DNA from 4 places in the Arthrobacter sp. SE2 genome. Region 4 is predicted to be linked to each of the others. Evidence: predicted binding sites of a transcription regulator. Region 4 holds the regulator's gene; each other region holds the start of a gene.
What was found. The regulator HrcA, encoded in region 4, represses chaperone genes, less so after heat shock. The targets are predictions, from matches to a motif close to TTNGCACTCGNNNNNNNCGAGTGCNAA.

Region 1 (5,366 bases), on a different contig from region 4:
GCAAAGGAGCGTGCAGCTTCATCAGCCCCCGGATAACCCGGTCCGCCGGGAGCAGCTGTTCCCTGCTGGAACGCGGTGGCGACAGCGCGGGCGCGCTCGTCGGCGGCCTCGTTGAGGTCGTGGCCGGCGTGGCCCTTGACCCACTCGAACGTGTACTTGCGGCCGACAATGGCCTGGTCGATGTCCTTGAGGAGATCGACGTTCAAGACGGGCTTTCCGTCGGCCTTGCGCCAGCCCTTGCGCTTCCATCCCGGCATCCACTTGGTGATGGAGTTGATGACGTACTGGCTGTCGCAGAGAATCTTCAGCTCTTCATCGGGCACGTGTGCCGTGGACCGGAAGAGGTCGAGCACCGCCATGAGCTCGCCCTGGTTGTTGGTGCCGTGCGGCCAACCGCCGGCCCTCCAGCAAGAGTCGTTCACGTACCAGGCCCAGCCGGCAGGCCCGGGATTGCCGAGGGCAGAACCATCGGCGGCAGCAATAATCGTCATGGTTTCCATCCTGCCAGACCGCCCCGACACTCCCGGACCGCGAGGCAGTGAGCGAGCGTCGGGCCAAAACCCCACACAAGTGAGCGAGCGTCGGGCCAAAACCCGATATAGGTGAGCGAGCGTCGTTAAACGGCGACGACGGCCCCCACCTGAAGTGGGGACCGTCGTCGTGCGTGTGGCTAGTGAGCCAGCGCGGGGGCTTAGAAGCCGCCCATGCCGCCCATGTCGTCGCCGCCACCCATAGACGGAGCGTTCTTCTCCGGCTTGTCGGCAACAACGGCCTCGGTGGTCAGGAACAGACCAGCGATGGACGCAGCGTTCTGGAGAGCCGAGCGGGTGACCTTTACGGGGTCGTTGACGCCGGCGGCCAGCAGGTCCTCGTAAACGCCGGTTGCAGCGTTCAGGCCGTGGCCCGACGGCAGGCCGCGGACCTTGTCGATGACAACGCCCGGCTCGAGGCCGGCGTTGTAAGCGATCTGCTTGAGCGGAGCGTCGATGGCAACGCGGACGATGTTGGCGCCCGTTGCTTCGTCGCCTTCGAGCTGCAGGTTGGCGAATGCCTTGGCACCGGCCTGGATGAGGGCAACGCCACCACCGGCGACGATGCCTTCTTCAACGGCAGCCTTCGCGTTGCGGACTGCGTCCTCAATGCGGTGCTTGCGCTCCTTGAGCTCTACCTCGGTTGCGGCACCGGCCTTGATGACTGCAACGCCGCCGGCCAGCTTGGCCAGGCGCTCCTGCAGCTTCTCGCGGTCGTAGTCGGAATCGGAGTTCTCGATCTCGGCACGGATCTGCGCCACGCGGCCGGCGATGGCGTCGGCGTCGCCGGCACCTTCGACGATGGTGGTCTCGTCCTTGGTGACAACAACCTTGCGGGCGTTGCCGAGCAGTTCGAGGGTTGCGTTCTCGAGGCTGAGGCCGACCTCGGAGGAGATGACCTGGCCACCGGTGAGGATGGCGATGTCGGCGAGCTGTGCCTTGCGGCGGTCACCGAAGCCCGGAGCCTTGACGGCAACGGACTTGAAGGTGCCACGGATCTTGTTGACGATCAGGGTGGCCAGGGCCTCGCCCTCGATGTCTTCGGCGATGATCAGCAGCGGCTTGTTGGACTGCATGACCTTCTCCAGGACCGCAACGAGTTCCTTCACGTTGGAGATCTTGGAGTTGACGATCAGGATGTACGGGTCTTCGAGGATGGTTTCCTGGCGCTCTGCGTCGGTGACGAAGTAAGCGGAGATGTAACCCTTGTCGAAGCGCATGCCTTCGGTGAGCTCAAGCTCAAGGCCGAAGGTGTTGGACTCCTCGACCGTGATGACGCCTTCCTTGCCGACCTTGTCCAAGGCTTCAGCAATGAGGTTACCGATTTCGGTGTCGCCGGCAGAGATGGAAGCCGTGGCAGCGATCTCTTCCTTGGTCTCGATCTCCTTGGCGGAGGCGAGCAGCTCGCGGATGACGGCTTCAACAGCCTTCTCGATGCCGCGCTTGAGGGACAGCGGGTCGGCGCCGGCAGCTACGTTGCGCAGGCCTTCCTTGACCAGTGCCTGGGCCAGGACGGTGGCAGTGGTGGTGCCGTCGCCAGCGACGTCGTCCGTCTTCTTGGCAACTTCCTTGACCAGCTCTGCGCCGATCTTCTCGAACGGGTCGTCCAGTTCGATCTCTTTAGCGATGGAAACGCCATCGTTGGTGATCGTGGGGGCGCCCCACTTCTTTTCGAGGACGACGTTGCGTCCACGCGGGCCGAGGGTGACCTTGACGGCGTCGGCGAGGATGTTCAGACCCCGCTCGAGACCGCGGCGTGCCTCTTCATCAAATGCAATGATCTTGGCCATAACGGCGGTAGTCCTTTCGGGACAGTCGTTAAGAAGGTGCCTTCACTGCGGTGCCCGCGACGGACGATCCTTCGCATTCGGCCTCTGTACGCCGCGTGCTCCGGACCTCACCCCAGCAAGGTTTTCTTTGTTCTCCCAGGCACCACCACTGTTTCCATACGGCCGCAGCCGCGAAGAATTAGCAGTCAGTGCTTGAGAGTGCTAATCAATAATTAGCACTCACCTGAGGAGAGTGCAAGCAGCAAGAGCTGGAAACTACTCGCCACGCCAAGGGAATTCGCTACGGGCACAAGCCCTCACGGAGTCCGTGAGGCCGTCTCCTTGCCGCTAACCCGCGCAGTGTTGTCTGCCCCGTAGGTGAAGACCATGTAATTCGACGAGGTGACGTCGCCGTTGGCGTCGAACCCGATGGTGCCGGACTCGCCGTCGTAATCCGGGAGCTTGCCCCCCTTCAGCAGCTCGACGCAGTCCTTGTATGACGTACAGGACGCGCGTTCTTTCGTTGCCGCATCGCCCGACGTCGGACGCGTCCCGCCGGACACTGTGGTGAGCCAGGCCGCGATCGAGCCACCAGCGTCGTCGCCCGCCGCTGCGGCCGCAAGCGCCGCGAGGGTAACGGCGTCGTACGTCTCGGCGGCGTACGTCGTGTCCTTGAGTTTGGGGTAGATGCCAGTCAGATCGGCTTGGAACGCCGCACTCGGGAAGACACCCGGAAGAATCCCCCGCGCGCCGTTGAGGCCACCGGCACCGAGCGCGGTTCCGTATTGGCGGATGGCACCGTCGCTCAAAATCAGGCTCTTGCCGCTCAGCCCCGCGTTTAGTAGCTCGGCCAGGGCGCCTTGGGCACCATCACGGGCAACCACGACGACGGCGTCCGGTGTGCCGGACTTGATGCCCGCCGCGGCGGGAGCTGCTTTGCCGGCCGCGAATTCCGCGTTGGTCACGGCGTCCATTCCGAGGCCGCGGGCGGCGTCCATGACCGCTCCGGAGACACGTGTACCGTAGTCCCCGGCTTCATGCATGACGGAAATCCTCTTGGCGCCGGCGTCGTGGGCAAGCTTCGCCAGGACGCTGCCCTGTGCGGCATCGGCGGCCGAAGTGCGGAAGTAAAAGCCGCCGTTCTTGTAGCTGCTGAGTCCTGACGCCGTGTTGGCCGGCGAGATAAGTGGAATCCGGGCAGGAGACAGCACATCGATGGCGGCGGGCGCATGGCTGGAATCCGTCGGCCCCACAACGACGTCGGCGTGGGCTGAGAGCAACGCCTTGGCTTGCGCCGCGGTATCGGCAGTGAAAGCCGCCGCGCTGGCCCCCTGGCTAGCGCTGCTGCTTTCGCTGGCCACCGACGCCGGAAGCAACTCGACGGGATGGCCCTTGTATCCGCCTGCATCGTTGATTTGCTTGACGGCCAACTTGGCGGCTGCCAGCTCGGACTCGTTGAGGAATGCGGAACTGCCGGTATTGTCCAGAATCACACCGATGCGCACGATGCCGTCGCCGCTCGGGGTAACCGAGCTGAGCCTGGCGTTAGCCACGGGGGCGGAACATCCGGCCAGTCCAAGGGCCAAGGCGGCAAAGCCTGCAAGAAGAGGAATTGCCCGGGACCGGCGCCCTCCGAGGGGCTGGGTTCCAAAAGGCTGAGTTCCAAAAGGCTGGGACAGCCCTGTTGCCGCAACACCCACTAGATGAGCCGCACGCTTTCTGCCTGCGGGCCCTTCTGGCCCTCGCCCAGTTCGAAGTCGACCCGTTGTCCTTCTTCGAGCGCACGGAATCCATCCATCTGGATGGCGGACCAATGCACAAAGATGTCGTCACCGGACTCATCGACAGTGATGAACCCGTAGCCCTTTTCGGCATTGAACCATTTGACGGTTCCCAAAGCCATGATCCCCACACTTTCAACTAGCAGTGGCCGGCTTCCGGGATCTCCGGGCCAGCTCACAACTACTGTAACCACAGTCACGTTGCCGTAGCGCAACCTCGGGTGTGGGTGGCCGCAATGTTATTGAGGCGTAACCGAGTTGCTACTTGTAGCCGGGGCCCAGAATGACAACCACGGGCTGCTGGAATTCGGCACTGTCCACAAGGTTGGAAATGCCCAGCAATTTACCGAGCGCTTCGGCATTGCCCTTCTGGGCTGCGCCCTTGTAGAAGACCGACGACGTCTGCTGGGGCATGCCACCCCAGTTTGCGACGGTGGACAACGGCCAGCCTCCGCCTTGAACGAGGCCGGCCACGCGGGCAGCCAGGCCACCGGTGGTGGTGCCGTTGTAGACCGCGACTGCCGCCGTCTTGTCCAACGGCGCCGTGCTCGGGGTCGGCGTCGGCGTGCTGGAAGGTGTGTCGCTCGGGCTTGGCTGGCTGGACGCCTGCGCGGCGCCGCTTGCGGATGGTGACGTCGCGGCGCTTTGCTTGGGGGCATCCGCGGTGACGACGGCTTGCGGCGTCGTCGAAGAGGTGAATCCAAGCTTCGGAAGGATGAGGAACGCAACGAGGCCTACAGCCAGCGCAATGCCGCCCAGCAGCAGCACCGGCCACAGGGCGGGCCGGGAAGCGGACGCGACGAGCCTGTGGACACCTTGGCGCGATGAGCTCTGCGGGACACGGTCGAATTCATCCCGGGCAAATTTGGTCATGGTGAAGCCTTGTCCTTGCTGCTTGCTTGCTGGGGGATCAGCGGGTGCTCTAAGCGTCAGAACCGAGACGACGCGCTGTGCGGGCCCTCTGACGTGACATACGTAGTCTACGCAATCTCTTGACCAGCATAGGATCGTGCGCGAGTGCTTCCTCGGTGTCGATGAGGGCGTTGAGCAGCTGGTAGTAGTGGGTCGCGGAGAGATCGAAGAGTTCCCTGACGGCCTGTTCCTTGGCCCCGGCGTACTTCCACCATTGCCTCTCCAGGGCGAGCATCTGCTGTTCACGCTCGCCGAGCGGCGAATCGCTGCGGAGTCCGGTGGACAGGTCTTCGAGTACCAATCCAGTTGCTACGGACGCCATGGGTTCGCGTGCGGGTTCTGCCACGACACACTCCTTCGACGCATTGACTGAA
Region 2 (4,032 bases), on a different contig from region 4:
GCACACTGATGCACACTCATGCCGCCGGACTGGGCCTTACATCGGTCGACCTTGGCGCGGAAGTTACTTGGAAAGCTACTCCCGGTCGTAGCGGGGAGCTGTGCGTGTCCGTTTGTCCTGCCAAAGGGGGTGTGGACAGTGTCCAAACTTATGTCCGCTTTGTGGATGTGCCTATGGCGGTCCGCCCCGAGTCTTCGACGTATGTGCCGTGAATGCACGCCCGGGCAAGGGGTTCCTGCGACAGCCCCCAAGGCGCCTCGGACACGTCACTGCCACAACAGGTAGCCGGTACTCAAGTGCCGGGCCGGTTCCGCGGCCTACGATCGGGGCGAGGGCGTTTCCCTGGAAGATGCTCTCGGCGGTAGCTGGGCCAGTGCCCGGCACAGGGTGACACCGGGCATTGGCGCGTTACCTTGGCCCCGGTCCATCATCCGTGGGCCGTTTGGGGTCATGGTGTATTCCCGAAGAATCAGGGTTGGGTTCCGTAGATGAATTCCTTGGCGTGTGCGACGGCTTTTCGGAAGGCGTCGTTGCGCAGGCTGGCTTGCTCGGTGTTCCTGGTGTCGGTTTCGAGGTAGTTTGTGTAGCCGGGCCGCAGGACCCAGATGTCGCCGGCCGGGGGTAGGTAGAACACCCCGAAGGAGCGGTGCTGGGGGTCTTCGGTCCAGATGGGGACGACCGCGACCGCGGCGCCGGTATCCGGGTTGATCCATTGGGCCCGGGGCATGGGTTGTTCGTGGGTTTCGGGGTCCAGGAACGGCGCTGTTCCTTTGCCCCACCGCTTTTCGAAGCGTTCGTAGAACGCGGGCATCAATTGGTTGTCGTACGGGCGCCAGGCACTCATGGGGGCTCCTTGGACTTGTGTGGCTTCCGGCTCTCAACGCCTGATCTGCAGGATCATCGTGTAGCCGGTTGGCGGATATGACCGTTGCCGGACCGGCATTCCCGCGGATCGTCCGGCGGGCGGCTCCCAGATGACCGGTCCGATCAGAAGCGACGTCGCCGGAAGCAACTGCCCTGGGATCCGAACGGAGGCGGCGCCAGGGCGCTGCGGCTTAGCGTTCGCGGCTGGACGCGGGTGCTCCCGGTCATAGGCGGCCCGCTTTTCCGGGTTGCCGAGGATGGCGTAGGCGGCCATGATGTCCCGGAGCTCCTGCAGTTCTTCCTGCGTCTTCGTCTCCGGCTCCGTCGGCCCGGGGCCGGTGGGGTGTTCGCGGGCCGCCCGGGTGTCGGGGTGCAGGCCGCGCATGAGCGTGCGGTAGGCGCGGGTCACCTCGCGCGCCGTGGCGGTGGGGGCGATATGCAGGATGTCGTAAAGGTCGGGGCCGTTGTTCCTCATCGTTGACGGTGGTGTTTGTTTTAGATGGGTGTTCTCGTGGGCGGGGGATGGTCCCCGGCCGGTTCGGCCGGGGACCATCGTTGCGGGAGTCATCCTCGGGGCCTCATCCATCCGTGCGCTGGCTGCGCTGTGGCGTGGTCTGTGAACTCGACCGCCCTCTTTACATGGTGGGCCGCTGTGGTGCTCCCGGTCCGGGAGGCTGCGCCGGCGGTCAGGCGTTGATCTCCTGGCGCTGTTTTCCGGTGGTTTCGATTTCGATGCGGCGCGGTTTTGCTTTTTCCGCGACCGGAATGTGCAGGGTCAGGACGCCGGCGTCGTAGTTTGCTTTGACGCCTTCGGTGTCCAGCGCGTCGCCGAGGATGAGCTGGCGGCTGAAGACGCCGCGGGGCCGTTCGGAGGCGATCAGTTCCGTGCCCTCGCCGACGGGGTCCGGGCGTTCGGCCTTGACGGTCAGGACGTTGCGTTCGACGTCGATGTCCACCGAGTCCACGTTGACTCCGGGCAGATCGAAGGCGACCACGAAGTCCTCGCCTTCCCGCCAGGCGTCCATCGGCATGGCCGCCGGCCGGGCTGTGGTGCCGAGTACCTGTTCGGCGAGCCGGTCGAGTTCACGTAATGGGTCCGTTCGCATCAGCATGGTGTGTCACTCCTTGCAGATCGCAGTTTTTTGTTGTCAATCCAGCCGATCTATGGTGGCTGGTATATATTTCTTATAGCACTCTATATGGGTCAGGGCAAGCCTGATTTTCGAAGGATTTTGGAGGTGCCCGATGGGGCAGGCCGAGGACCGGGGGAGGGGCGTGTATGCGATTTCCGTTGCGGCCGCACTGGTGGGAACGGGTCAGCAGAACCTGCGCCTCTACGAACGCAAGGGCCTGCTGGAACCGGGCAGGACCCTGGGCGGGACCCGCCAGTACAGCGAGAACGACCTTGTGACATTGCGGCGGATCGGCGAGCTTCTGGAATTGGGCTTGAACCTGGCCGGCATCCGGATGGTCCTGGTCCTGGAGGCCGACAACCGGCGCCTCGAGGCGGAACTCAGGTCCGCAAACGGCCCCTGAGGACCTCCGCGAGCTGGGCCGTATTGTTTTTGAGCCTTTCCTGACCCAGGAGGAGCAGGCCCTTGTCATCCGGGAATTCAAGAACGCCGTCAATGGCGAAATCCCGATCATCGCCGGCATCACGGGGGAGGGCAACATGGTTGCCGCCCTGGAAGCCAAGCGTGCGGTCGAGGCCGGCGCATCTGCCGGTCTGGTCTACCCATCCCACGGCTGGCTGCACTTCGGGTACCAGAAGGGCGCCCCGCAGACCCGCTACAAGGAAATCTACGAAACGTCCGGCCTGCCGCTCATTCTCTTCCAGTACCCGGACGCCACCAAGGCCACCTACGATCTCGAGACCCAGCTGGAGATCGCCGGGCAGGAAGGGGTGTTCGCCACCAAGAACGGCGTGCGGAACATGAAGCGCTGGGACACTGAAATCCCCGTTCTTCACGCAACTTACCCGGAGCTGCAGATCCTGACCTGCCATGACGAGTACCTGCTGTACACCATGTTCGACGTCGACGGTGCACTCGTCGGCTACGGCGGGCTCGCCCCCGAACCGCTCGTCGAGCTGATCGCGGCCGGCAAGGCCAAGGACTACGCCGCGGCGCGCGCCATTCACGACCGCCTCCTGCCGGTGACCAAGAACGTCTACCACCGCGGGTCCCACATGGAAGGCACCGTCGCCCTCAAGGAAGGCCTCGTCGCCCGCGGCATCCTTGAGCACGCCACCGTCCGGCCGCCGCTGCTTCCCCTGGCTGAAGGCGCCGGCGACGAAATCGCACGGGCCCTGGAGTCCGCCAACCTGGGCAGCGTCACCGTTCCCGCCTGATCCTCGCCGATCCCAAGGATGGCGGGCCAAGCTCCCGCCATCCTTCCCCCCACGTTTCACTCTCTCCAATCTTGGTCAACGACGACCCCCCAGCACCGCAGCTGGAGAAGGAGGACTCGCGCATGCGCGAGCTGAACAAGACCGCCCCCGCCCTCAAGGACCACCCAGCGCAGGCGGCCTCTGCAGCAGGTGCCGCGCCCTCAGGCGGCACGTCCACGTTCTACACCCGCAGGGAAATCCGGTCCTCCTGGCCTTCGCCCTGCTGGGAACCCTGTTCGACGGCGCCGAGCTGAACCTGATCGGTTTCCCGCTCGCGTACATCTCCGACAACCTGCACGTCTCCACCATCGCCCTGAGGTATCGGTGTGAACCAGCGAAGGCGCGGGCCGGGCTAACCGCTTGGCTCTGATTGGCCTTCTGCTGCGGGCATCGATTGCCTTGACGGCGCCGGGTAGCCAGACAGCTCTGCCTCCTTGATCTGCTAATGATCGCCCCGATGGCCCGGCCTCGATTAGCGGAAACGCCCTGTCAACAGGTCAACGCAGGACGAGCTACGTAGTTGCGACTCACTCTGGATTCGGCTTGTTGCGCGACTTTCGTATTTTGCGGGCGTCGGACCGGAGCTGAATGATCCGTACTGCACCGGCCGCGGCTACGAGGACGCCTCCGGCGACGGCGGCGATGAACAACGCCATGCCCAGGGGGACCGTGACCGCTAGCCCGAGGAAAAAGACGTTGACCGGCTGCTGGTTCTGCAGGATGAAGATGATCAGCAATATCAGCGCGAGCAAGCCCACGACGACTGCGGCCCAAACGAC
Region 3 (5,366 bases), on a different contig from region 4:
ATGCTGGAGCGGACTCGCCTGGCTATGATCAGCGGCGTAGTAGTTGACTGCCTCCCGCTGAAGTAGCCAGTTCTGGACGTAGAAAAGCGATGCCCAGACCTGGTCAACCAAAGCCGCCCAACGGGTCTTGGGGAGCACCACGAAAATTGCGGCCAATGTACCCAGCAGAACGACCACAGTGGCCGGAAGCAGCCTGCGGAACAGGTGAAGCCAGTGCCTCAGCAGGTCCATGGGGCGGCCCTGCTCATAACGGCTTGTGAACTGCAGTGTCATCAAGAAAGCAGAGACCAAGAGGAAAACATCGACGCCGCCGGAAACGCGGCCGAACCACACGTGGTAGGACACCACCATGAGCACAGCAAGCGAGCGCAGGCCTTGAATTTCGGGGCGGAACTTTGACTTTCGGCTGGTGATACTGGAACGACTCTGCCCCTTGATAGAAGCTGCCGTTTGCACAGTTGACACCACAATGCCCCTCAATGACCTAGATCGAACCATAAATCTTACTGATTCGTAATGTTCAATGCCAATCGAAAATTCATCCGAAGAGCACCCATCCTTCAATTGAGCCATACCTAGCTGGGCGTTCACAGGGTGATTGCCCGGTACCAACTGTGGGCCCGTCTGCGCCGAAACGGCGGGCCAAATGCAGGAGGCCCGGCCCCAAAGGGGACCGGGCCTCGCGCATCAAACAACCAGGATTAGTGGCTGTGACCTGCGTGCTCGTCTTCCTCGGCCGGCTTCTCGACAACCAGGGTCTCGGTGGTGAGAACCAGGGCTGCGATGGATGCGGCGTTCTGAAGCGCGGAGCGGGTGACCTTGACGGGGTCAATCACGCCGGCGGCGATCAGGTCCTCGTACACACCGGACTTCGCGTTGAAGCCGTGGTTGTCTTCCAGCTCGGCAACCTTGGCGACGACGACGTAGCCGTCGAAGCCGGCGTTCTGGGCGATCCAGCGAAGCGGCTGGGTCAGGGCCCGGCGGACGATGCCGACGGCGGCAGCCGCGTCGCCTTCCAGTGCCTTGACGGCAGCGTCCTCGTCCAGTGCCTTGAGGGCGTGGATGAGGGCGGAGCCACCACCGGAGACGATGCCTTCTTCAAGGGCAGCACGCGTGGACGACACTGCGTCCTCGATACGGTGCTTCTTTTCCTTGAGCTCGACCTCGGTGGCTGCGCCGACCTTGATCACGCCGATGCCGCCTGCCAGCTTTGCAAGCCTTTCCTGCAGCTTTTCCCGGTCCCAATCGGAGTCGGTGCGGGTCAGCTCTGCACGGATCTGGGCGACGCGGGCTGCGACGTCCTCGGGAGTGCCGGCGCCGTCAACGATGGTGGTGTTGTCCTTGGTGACGGTGATCCGGCGGGCGCTGCCGAGGACCTCGAGGCCAACCTGGTCGAGGGACAGGCCGAGCTCCGGGGAGACAACCTGTGCGCCGGTCAGTGTGGCAATGTCCTGCAGCATGGCCTTGCGGCGGTCACCGAAGCCCGGAGCCTTGACGGCAACGACGTTCAGGGTGCCACGGATACGGTTCACGATCAGCGTGGACAGTGCCTCGCCGTCGATGTCCTCGGCAATGATGAAGAGCGGCTTGGCAGCCTGCAGGGCCTTCTCGAGAAGCGGTAGGAATTCCTGCAGCGAGGAGATCTTGCCCTGGTTGATAAGGATGAGCGCGTCTTCCAGAACAGCTTCCTGGCGTTCCGCGTCAGTGACGAAGTACGGGGACAGGTAACCCTTGTCGAACTGCATGCCCTCGGTGAGGACCAGTTCGGTCTGCGTGGTGGAGGACTCTTCGATGGTGATGACACCATCCTTGCCGACCTTGCCGAAAGCCTCGGCAAGGAGCTCGCCAACCTCATCGCTCTGGGCGGAGATCGCGGCAACGCTGGCAACCTGGGTGCCTTCTACTTCGCGGGCGTTCTCAAGAAGGCGGGCAGCCACGGCCTGGACCGAAACCTCGATGCCGCGCTTGATTTCGCCAGGGGCGGCTCCGGCGGCAACGTTGCGCAGGCCTTCCTTGACGAGTGCCTGTGCCAGTACGGTGGCCGTGGTGGTGCCGTCGCCTGCGACGTCATTGGTCTTGGTGGCGACTTCCTTGGCCAGCTGCGCACCAAGGTTCTCATACGGGTCGTCGAGTTCGACTTCGCGGGCGATCGTCACGCCGTCGTTGGTGATGGTGGGAGCTCCCCACTTCTTGTCCAGAACGACGTTGCGGCCACGCGGGCCAAGGGTGACCTTGACGGTGTTGGCGAGCTTGTCAATGCCTGCTTCGAGCGAGCGACGGGCAGCGTCGTTAAACGCAAGCTGCTTTGCCATGGTTGTGTCCTTTCAAGACGGAAAACCCGCACCGCTGATTCGACCGGAAGAAGTCCGACTTGATCTGCGATGCGGGATCCAGGGAATTACTTAACGACGATCGCCAGAACGTCGCGGGCGGACAGAACGAGGTATTCGTTGCCGCCGGTCTTGACTTCAGTTCCGCCGTACTTGGAGTAGATGACGACGTCGCCAACGGTTACGTCGACGGGCACGCGGTTGCCGTTGTCATCGAAGCGGCCGGGGCCAACTGCAACAACTTCGCCTTCCTGCGGCTTTTCCTGTGCAGTGTCCGGGATGACCAGGCCGGAAGCCGTGGTCTGCTCTGCTTCGAGCGGGCGGACAACAATGCGATCCTCGAGAGGCTTAATGGAGACCGACACTCGGATCTCTCCTTTACGTGAGGTAGTACATGGACTATCAAACCAGGGGTGCCGTGGCGGGCTTACCGTCGTCGCGGTGCCGGTAAGTGCCTGGCGGCATGATTAGCACCCGCCTAGGGAGAGTGCTAATCAAGACTCTATGTAAGCATTAGCACTCGGTCAAGGCGAGTGCCAGAATTCCGTCACGGGTGAACGTCCGATGGCGGCTTCCGGCTCACACGCTTATTGCCCGGCGAGGTCGTCGAAGTCAACGTCCTCGCCGTCGTCGTACTCTTCCGTCTGCGCGGTTCCGCGGTTCAGATAGAGCACTACGCCGCTCGCGAGCGCGACGACGCCGAACACCACCAGCCCGACGATCGCTCCGATGCGGGCACCGGTGTAGGTGTCACGGATGTCCCGGGCCTCATCCGTGGCGTCCTGGACGCTCTTTCCGGTCATGGAGTAGGTGGCCGCGTTGAAGGAGTCTAGGAAGAAAATAATGATCAACAGCGCGATGCAGACAATGGCAATCAGGGCACCCACGATGAGCGCAGGACGGGCATACTTGGAGAGATTTCCGGCGAAGGGACGTTTATCGGGGACAGAGGGAGATCCATTGGCGTCGTCAGGCTGGCGTACTGGGTTGTCTTCCATGGCATCAACCCTATCCGCCCGAGCGCTCCCGGATCCCTCCCGACCCCGTATGACGAGCGAGCACTAGGCTAGTTCCCATGGCTGACACACCCCAGGAACAGATCGCCCCCTTGCTGACAACGGAAGGTTGGGAACTGCTGGCGTCCTTGGGACCGTACCGCGATGACGAAGCCTTCGCCCTGAATGCCCGCCTGCGCAAAGACGGCCACTCCCCTGCGCTCGTTGCCGCCGTCCTCACCCAATCCAGGCTCCGCACCCGGGCCGAGGCCAAGTTCGGCGAATTCGCCCGGCAGATGCTCTTCACCCAGGCCGGCCTGGAGCAGGCCACCCGGCTCAATGTTGCGGCCAGGCATGCCGAACGCTTCGCCAACGCCGGCACGCAGCACGTCGCGGACCTCGGCTGCGGGCTTGGAGCAGATTCCATGGCCATGGCCTCCATGGACATCAAGGTCACCGCCGTGGAGCTCGACGAGACCACCGCAGCCTGCGCCACCATCAACCTCATTCCGTTCCCGCACGCGACGGTAGTGCACTCCGACGCAACCTCGGTGCCCCTCGACGGGGTCGACGGCGTGTGGCTCGATCCGGCGCGACGCACGACGTCGTCGTCGGGAACCAAAAGGATCTGGGACCCCGAGGCGTTCTCGCCGCCGTTGTCCTTCGTTGAATCATTGGCCGCCACGGGCAAGTCCGTCGGGGTCAAGATGGGTCCGGGAATGCCGCACGAATCGGTTCCAACCGGCTGCGAGGCACAGTGGATCTCGGTGGGAGGGGACGTCACGGAAGTCACGCTGTGGTTCAACGACGTCGCCCGTCCCGGCATCCGCCGCGCTGCCCTGGTGCTTGGGCCACAGGGCGCCGCCGAGATCACCAGCGGCGAAGATTTCGACGGCGGCCCGGTGCCCGACGTCGGGCCCGTGGAGGGATACCTTTACGAACCGGATGGCGCGGTGATCCGCGCGGGCCTGGTGGCCGACGTCGCGCTCCGGCTCGGTGGCCACCTGGTGGATCTACACATTGCCTACATTTGCGCTCCGGAACTGGTGGAGACCCCGTTCGCCCGCGCCTACAAAGTTTTGGAAGTCATGCCGCTGAACGTCAAGGCACTCAAAGCCTGGGTGAAGGCCAACGGCGTCGGCGTCCTGGACATCAAGAAACGCGGCACCTCCGTTACCCCCGAAGAGCTGCGGAAACAATTGCTGCCGGCCGGAAAGAACTCGGCTAAAGCCCGCGGCAACAAAACAGCCACCTTGGTCCTCACCAGGATCGGCGAGGAAAAGGTTGCTGTTGTGGTGGAACCGGTAACGGCTGCCTGAACCGGCCTGCGGCGCCCTATTGGGCGCGCGTGAACTCCTCGGCTGCGGCCACTTGCTCCGGCGTCGGCGTGATGCCCGTGTAGAGCACGAACTGTTCAAGGGCCTGGATGGTGGCTACCTCGGCGCCGCTGATCACGGTCTTTCCTGCCGCGCGGCCGGCCTTGATGAGCGGCGTCTCTGCAGGGAGGGCGACGACGTCGAACACCACCTGCGCGGCCGACACCGCTGCTTCGGGGAAGGACAGCGAGCCGGACTCGGGACCGCCCGCCATGCCGATCGGTGTGACGTTGACGAGCACGTCCGCCGTCGACTCCCCTACTTCTGCCTGCCAGCCGAAGCCATAGAGCCCCGCGAGGGCTTGTCCGGGCTTTTCATTCCGGGCAACCACCGTGACGCGGGAGAAACCGGCGTCGCGGAAGGCAGCCGCAGTGGCCTTGGCCATGCCGCCGGAACCCCGGAGCAGCACGGACGACGCCGGGTCGATCGCGTTGCGCTCGATCAACTGGGCGATCGCAGTGTAGTCCGTGTTGTAGGCCGTGAGTACGCCGGTGTCGTTCACGATCGTGTTGACCGAGTCGATAGCGGCGGCTGAAGCGTCCATGCGGTCGACAAGGGCGATGACGTCTTCCTTGTAGGGCATCGAGACGGCGCAGCCGCGGATGCCCAGGCCGCGCACGCCGGCGATCGCGTTCGGAAGGTCGGTGGGAGCGAAGGCCTTGTAG
Region 4 (5,366 bases):
CCAGTCTCCGGGGTGGTTCCAGACCGTGCCCGGCGGGGCCGCGGACGGCCGATCCATGCCGCTTTGGTATCAACTCGGCATCGACCTCGTATCAATCGGATTGCAGTTGGTCGCCGGGGTATCGAAACGCCAGCCGGGGCCCGGGAGACTGTGACAAGCTGATTCATGGGCAAAACGCCCCTGTGCCCGGCCACCGGGCGCATGACTCCCCCGCACCACCGCGGCCGAACACGAGCAGGAATCCACCATCACCAGGCCAGCCGTCACTCAACACGGCACACGCATCCGGAAACGCTCCGCGATGCTTGTGACCGCTTTGACGGCTGCCTTTTTCCTGTCGGGCTGCATTGCCGATCGCACGGGACAGGGATCAACGACTCCGATCCCCACCCCGACAGTTGCGCTGCAGACGGTGCCGGACAGCAATGCTCCGCTCGAAACAACCCAGGCCTCAAACAAGATCCCCGTGTATTGGATCGGGCGTAGCGACACGGACACCTTCCTGTACCGCGAATTCCGTGACAACCCTGGCAACGAGAACCCCATCACCACGGCCCTGCGGATCATGATGTCCCAGAAGCCGTTGGATCACGATTTCTTCACGCCGTGGCAGAACCCAGGCAGCCTGGCGACCTCGATTTCCGGTAAGAACGTCGTCACGGTCGATGTTTCCCGCGACGCGTTCAATTCCAATCTGGATCCCGGGATGGCTCAGCGGGCGGTCCAGGAACTCGTCTATACCGCCACCGCTGCGGCCGCGAGTTCAGGCCTGATCGACTCAGGACAGCAGATCAAGGTGACCATCCTGGTCGACGGGCACACGGACTACATGGCATTCGGGCAGGTCAAACTAGGCGATCCGATGGTCCGCGACGCATCCATGGTGGCGCCGGTGTGGATCATTGACCCCCAGGAGGATCTGACTTTGCCTGCCGGTCCGGTCAAGTTCAACGGCCGGAGCACGGACCCCTCGAAGAAACTGCATTGGCAAATCCTCCGCGAGAACTCAAACGGCGACAAGTCCTCCTACCTCGCCGGGCAGACCACTGCTTCTACCGTGCCCGGACAAGGTGGAGCCTTCAGCCTCACAGTGGGGCTCGGGGCGGGTCGCTATGAATTGCGGGTTTCCCTGGTGGGACCCAACGATGCCGACGTCGCGACGGATACCCGAAGTTTCACCGTTCGCTGAGGACGTTCGCTGATCCAGGACGTGCGCTACGGGCTACCAGCGCCCCAGAATGTCACTGGCCAGCACGACGGCGGCGGGTCCCGCCGTCGACGAGCGAAGCACGTGGTGGCCCAAGAGCGCGGTGACCGCGCCGACGTCGCTGAGCTTCGTCACTTCGCGCGGTGAAATGCCACCCTCCGGGCCGACGATGAGCAGGACTTCGCGACCCGCTCCGGTATCCGCGTCGAAAACCCCGGCCTGCCACTTGTCCAAGACATCCCGCAGCGGACGTTTCGCGTCCTCATGCAGGATGATCGCCAAGTCAGCCGCGGCAACCGCTGCAGCCAGGCCGGAGCCGTCGACGGCGGAACGCACCTCGGGAATCCACGCGCGCCGCGCCTGCTTTGCGGCTGCCGTGGCGACGGACTGCCACTTCGCGTGGGCTTTGGCCGCCCTGTCACCCTTCCAACGGACAATGGAACGCTCCGCCTGCCAGGGCACGACGGCGTCGATCCCGAGTTCCGTTGCCGTCTCGACGGCAAGTTCGTCACGGTCGCCCTTCGCGAGGGCCTGGACCAACACGAGCCGTACGGTTGGTTGGTGCTCCTCCTGGACAGCGGTGGCAAGGACTGTGAGGGTTCCCTGCCCGGATTCGGTCACGGTGCCCGTGAGCCGTTTTCCGGCGCCGTCGGCAATATCGACGGCTTCGCCGATTTCCAGGCGTTTGACGGTGACAGCATGCCTGGCTTCGGCGCCGTCGAGCACGAAAGTGTCACCAGGGCCGAGCCCGTCAAGCGTTCCGGCTGCGGTGAAGAATACGGGGTTGCTCACCGCTACAGGTTACCGAGCTTGTCCCGCAGCTTCGCGAACATCCCGCCGCTGGCCACAAGCTTGCCTTCGGTGAACTGCTCTCCGCGCAATTTTGCCAGTTGGCGAAGCAGGTCTTCCTGTGCGGCGTCGAGCTTGCCGGGCGTCTCAACGTGCAGGTGCACCTTGAGGTCTCCCCTGCCGTAGCCGCGGAGATGGGTGACGCCGAGTCCACGGAGGGTGATGACTTCGCCGGACTGCGTGCCGGACTTGACGTCGATCTCCTGGGGACCGTCGAAAGTCTCAAGCTGCAACTCGGTACCCAGTGCCGCGGCAGTCATGGGAACGCTCAGCGTGGCGTGAAGGTCGTCGCCTTCCCGGATGTAGGTGGAATCGCTGTTGACCCGGATCTCCACGTAGAGGTCACCGGGAGGACCGCCCGCGGGACCTGCTTCGCCTTGCGACGACAGCTGGATGCGGGTCCCGGTGGCGACGCCGCCAGGCACCTTGACGGTCAGTGAACGGCGGCTGCGGATGCGGCCCTGGCCGTTGCACTCATTACAAGGATCCTTGATGATCGAGCCGAAACCTTCGCACGATCCACACGGTGCGGCAGTCATGACCTGGCCGAGGATCGAGCGGACAGCCCGCTGGACCTGGCCCGAGCCGCCACAGATGTCGCAGCGCTCCGGGTGGGTGCCCGGACGGCAGCATGAGCCTTCGCACGTGGGACAGATGACAGCGGTGTCCACCTCAAGCTTTTTGTTGACACCGAACACTGCCTCGCGCAAGTCGATGCGCACACTGATCAGGGCGTCCTGCCCGCGGCGCATGCGTGATGCGGGGCCCTGCATGCCGCCTCCTCCTCCGCCGAAGAAGGTGTCGAAGATGTCTTGGAAGGCGAATCCTTGGCCCGCGTAGCCTCCGCCGAAACCGTTGTCGGTCCCGTTCTCGTTGCCGGTGGCGTCGTAGACGCGGCGCTTCTGGGGGTCGGAGAGGACCTCGTAAGCGTGGGTCACCGCCTTGAATTCCTCGGCAGCGCCCGCCCCGGGGTTCACATCGGGGTGCAGCTTGCGTGCGAGCTTGCGGTAGGCCTTCTTGATCTCCTCGCCGGTTGCTTCCGACGAGACGCCCAGAACGTCATAGTGACTGCTCAAAGTCGATATCTCTTCCTTGTTTACGGTTCCACTGCTTTTCTTGCGAGGCGGTTTCCAGCCGAGGCCGTCAGCCGCCCAGAATGCGGGAAAGGTAGCGTGCGACGGCACGGACGGCCGCCATGGTGTTGGGATAGTCCATGCGGGTGGGTCCAAGAATGCCGATCTTGGCACTGCTGCCCGGACCGTAGCCCGTGGCAACCACCGAAGCCTCGGACAGGCCGTCATAGGGGTTTTCGCGGCCGATGCTCACCGTGACGCCCCGGGGGTCCTCCGCCATGTCCGACAACAGCCGCAACATGACCACCTGCTCCTCAAGCGCTTCGAGGACCGGACCGATGCTCAAGGGGAAGTCCACGTTGGAGCGGGCCAGGTTTGCCGTGCCCGCCATGACCATGCGTTCGTCGCGGCTCCGCTCGGCAAGCCTTTCCAGGCCGTGGGCAAGGGCGCCCGCAAGGTTCCGAAGCGCCGGCGGGCACAAGGCAACCACCGAGGGCAGGACTTGCGGCATGAGGTCGAGCTGGGAGCCGGCAATGCTTCCAAGGAATCGCGCCCGCAAGGCCATGAGCTCTTCGTCAGTGGCGTCTGTCGCTGCGTGCACAACGCCCTGTTCCACTTTGCCCGAATCGGCGATCAACACCACCAAGACCTGGCGCGGTGCCAAAAGGACAAACTCAATGTGCCGGACACGCGCGCGGCTCAGGTGCGGATACTGGACGACGGCGACCTGGTTGGTCAGTTGGGAGAGGAGCCGGACGGTCCGCTCAAGGATGTCCTCGACGTCGTCTGGTCCCTCAAGCAACGAGTGGATGGCCCGGCGCTCGGCGGCCGAAAGCGGCTTGACCTCGGAAATACGGTCGACGAACAGGCGGTAGCCCTTGTCCGTAGGAATGCGGCCCGCACTGGTGTGTGGTGCTGCAATGAGGCCTTCTTCTTCCAAGAGGGCCATGTCATTGCGGATGGTGGCGCTCGACACTCCCAAATGGTGCCGTTCGACCAAGGCTTTGGAACCGACTGGCTCGCGGGAGTGAACGTAGTCCTCCACGATGGCGCGTAACACTTCAAGCTTGCGTGGTTCGCTCACTGCCCACCTCCATTCAACAGCCGGTACTCAACAATCCGGTATTTCAACAATTAGCACTCAACATGCCCAAGTGCTAACAAGTCTAGTATGAGCCACCTCGTTGTTAGCATTGGTACCGCTCGCGGCGAACATGGTTCCCGCGCGGTCCTGGGAAATGCCACGGACCGTGACCAACCCCCTAGCGCAAAGTGGTGTGAAGACCGTGTCTTACGACAATTGGGGCCCGCAAGACCTCTCCTCGCCTGCCAAACGGCAACTGCCTGAGGTGCCCGTTGAACGCGGGATGGTTCTCGAGGACGTGCAGTCCGGTTGGGTCGGGGCCGTGACCAGGGTGGAGAAGTCCGGTGGCATGCACATCGTGGTGCTTGAGGATCGGCGGGGAAAGGCCAAATCGTTCCGGCTCGGATTCGGATTCCTCCTGGAGGGACAGGCAGTGAAGCTCGTGCCGCCGGCTCCACGCGCCGCGGCCGCCAAGGGCGCGGCGCAAGCAGGCAGGACGGCATCGGGATCCGTCCGCGTCGCCGGGCAGCGGGCCCAAGTCGCCAAGGCGAGCCGGATCTGGGTGGAAGGCAAGCACGACGCCGAACTCGTGGAAAAGGTGTGGGGAGATGATCTCCGGGTGGAGGGCATCGTCGTCGAGCCCTTGCACGGCGTGGACGATCTCAAGGCGGCCATTGCCGGGTTCTCCCCCGGCCCGGGCCGCCGGCTCGGAATCCTCGTGGACCACTTGGTACCGGATTCGAAGGAGTCGCGGATTGCTGCCGACGCCATGACACTGCCGGGCGCCGCGGGAAACGTCCTGATCGTGGGACATCCCTACGTGGACGTCTGGCAGGCAATCCGGCCCAAGGTGTTGGGGATCGAGCAATGGCCAACCATCGCGCGTGGCACGGACTGGAAGACCGGCATCCTGAGGTCGTTCGGCTGGCCGCATGAGACGGCCGAAGATGTCGGGCTGGGTTGGCAGAAGCTTCTGGGCGCCGTCCACAGCTACGCGGATTTGGAGGCCTCTTTGCTGGGTCGCGTGGAGGAAGTGATCGATTTCCTGACCGTTCCGTGATGATTGCGTGCCCCGGGCAGAGGAGTTGGTCGGCTGATCGCGTGCCGAGCAAGTATTCTGGGACAGCAACACTGCACCGATAGATACTCGAAG

Region 1: groL (chaperonin GroEL) is a predicted target of HrcA. The motif match lies at 2,533-2,559, and genes of this name have one in related genera.
Region 2: AC4CS3_RS05110 (Hsp20/alpha crystallin family protein) is a predicted target of HrcA. The motif match lies at 2,052-2,078, and genes of this name have one in related genera.
Region 3: groES (co-chaperone GroES) is a predicted target of HrcA. The motif match lies at 2,844-2,870, and genes of this name have one in related genera.

What each region holds. Positions count from the first base shown of each region.
Region 1 is NZ_JBZAYA010000008.1:206,558-211,923, forward strand. It holds gene AC4CS3_RS13355 (RNase H family protein) at 1-491, opposite strand, end outside; gene groL (chaperonin GroEL) at 692-2,320, opposite strand; gene AC4CS3_RS13365 (ABC transporter substrate-binding protein) at 2,617-3,852, opposite strand; gene AC4CS3_RS13370 (cold-shock protein) at 3,999-4,202, opposite strand; gene AC4CS3_RS13375 (LytR C-terminal domain-containing protein) at 4,342-4,953, opposite strand; gene AC4CS3_RS13380 (DUF3263 domain-containing protein) at 5,003-5,338, opposite strand.
Region 2 is NZ_JBZAYA010000003.1:40,116-44,147, forward strand. It holds gene AC4CS3_RS05100 (hypothetical protein) at 470-844, opposite strand; gene AC4CS3_RS05105 (J domain-containing protein) at 878-1,339, opposite strand; gene AC4CS3_RS05110 (Hsp20/alpha crystallin family protein) at 1,551-1,976, opposite strand; gene AC4CS3_RS05115 (MerR family transcriptional regulator) at 2,110-2,400, shown strand; partial or broken gene AC4CS3_RS05120 (dihydrodipicolinate synthase family protein) at 2,438-3,214, shown strand; gene AC4CS3_RS05125 (LapA family protein) at 3,781-4,032, opposite strand, start outside.
Region 3 is NZ_JBZAYA010000012.1:134,272-139,637, reverse strand. It holds gene AC4CS3_RS16950 (acyltransferase family protein) at 1-498, opposite strand, end outside; gene groL (chaperonin GroEL) at 702-2,312, opposite strand; gene groES (co-chaperone GroES) at 2,399-2,695, opposite strand; gene AC4CS3_RS16935 (hypothetical protein) at 2,918-3,328, opposite strand; gene AC4CS3_RS16930 (THUMP-like domain-containing protein) at 3,406-4,644, shown strand; gene AC4CS3_RS16925 (shikimate 5-dehydrogenase) at 4,661-5,366, opposite strand, start outside.
Region 4 is NZ_JBZAYA010000018.1:53,346-58,711, reverse strand. It holds gene AC4CS3_RS19770 (GerMN domain-containing protein) at 302-1,189, shown strand; gene AC4CS3_RS19765 (16S rRNA (uracil(1498)-N(3))-methyltransferase) at 1,223-1,999, opposite strand; gene dnaJ (molecular chaperone DnaJ) at 2,002-3,132, opposite strand; gene hrcA (heat-inducible transcriptional repressor HrcA) at 3,200-4,213, opposite strand; gene AC4CS3_RS19750 (DUF3097 family protein) at 4,416-5,273, shown strand.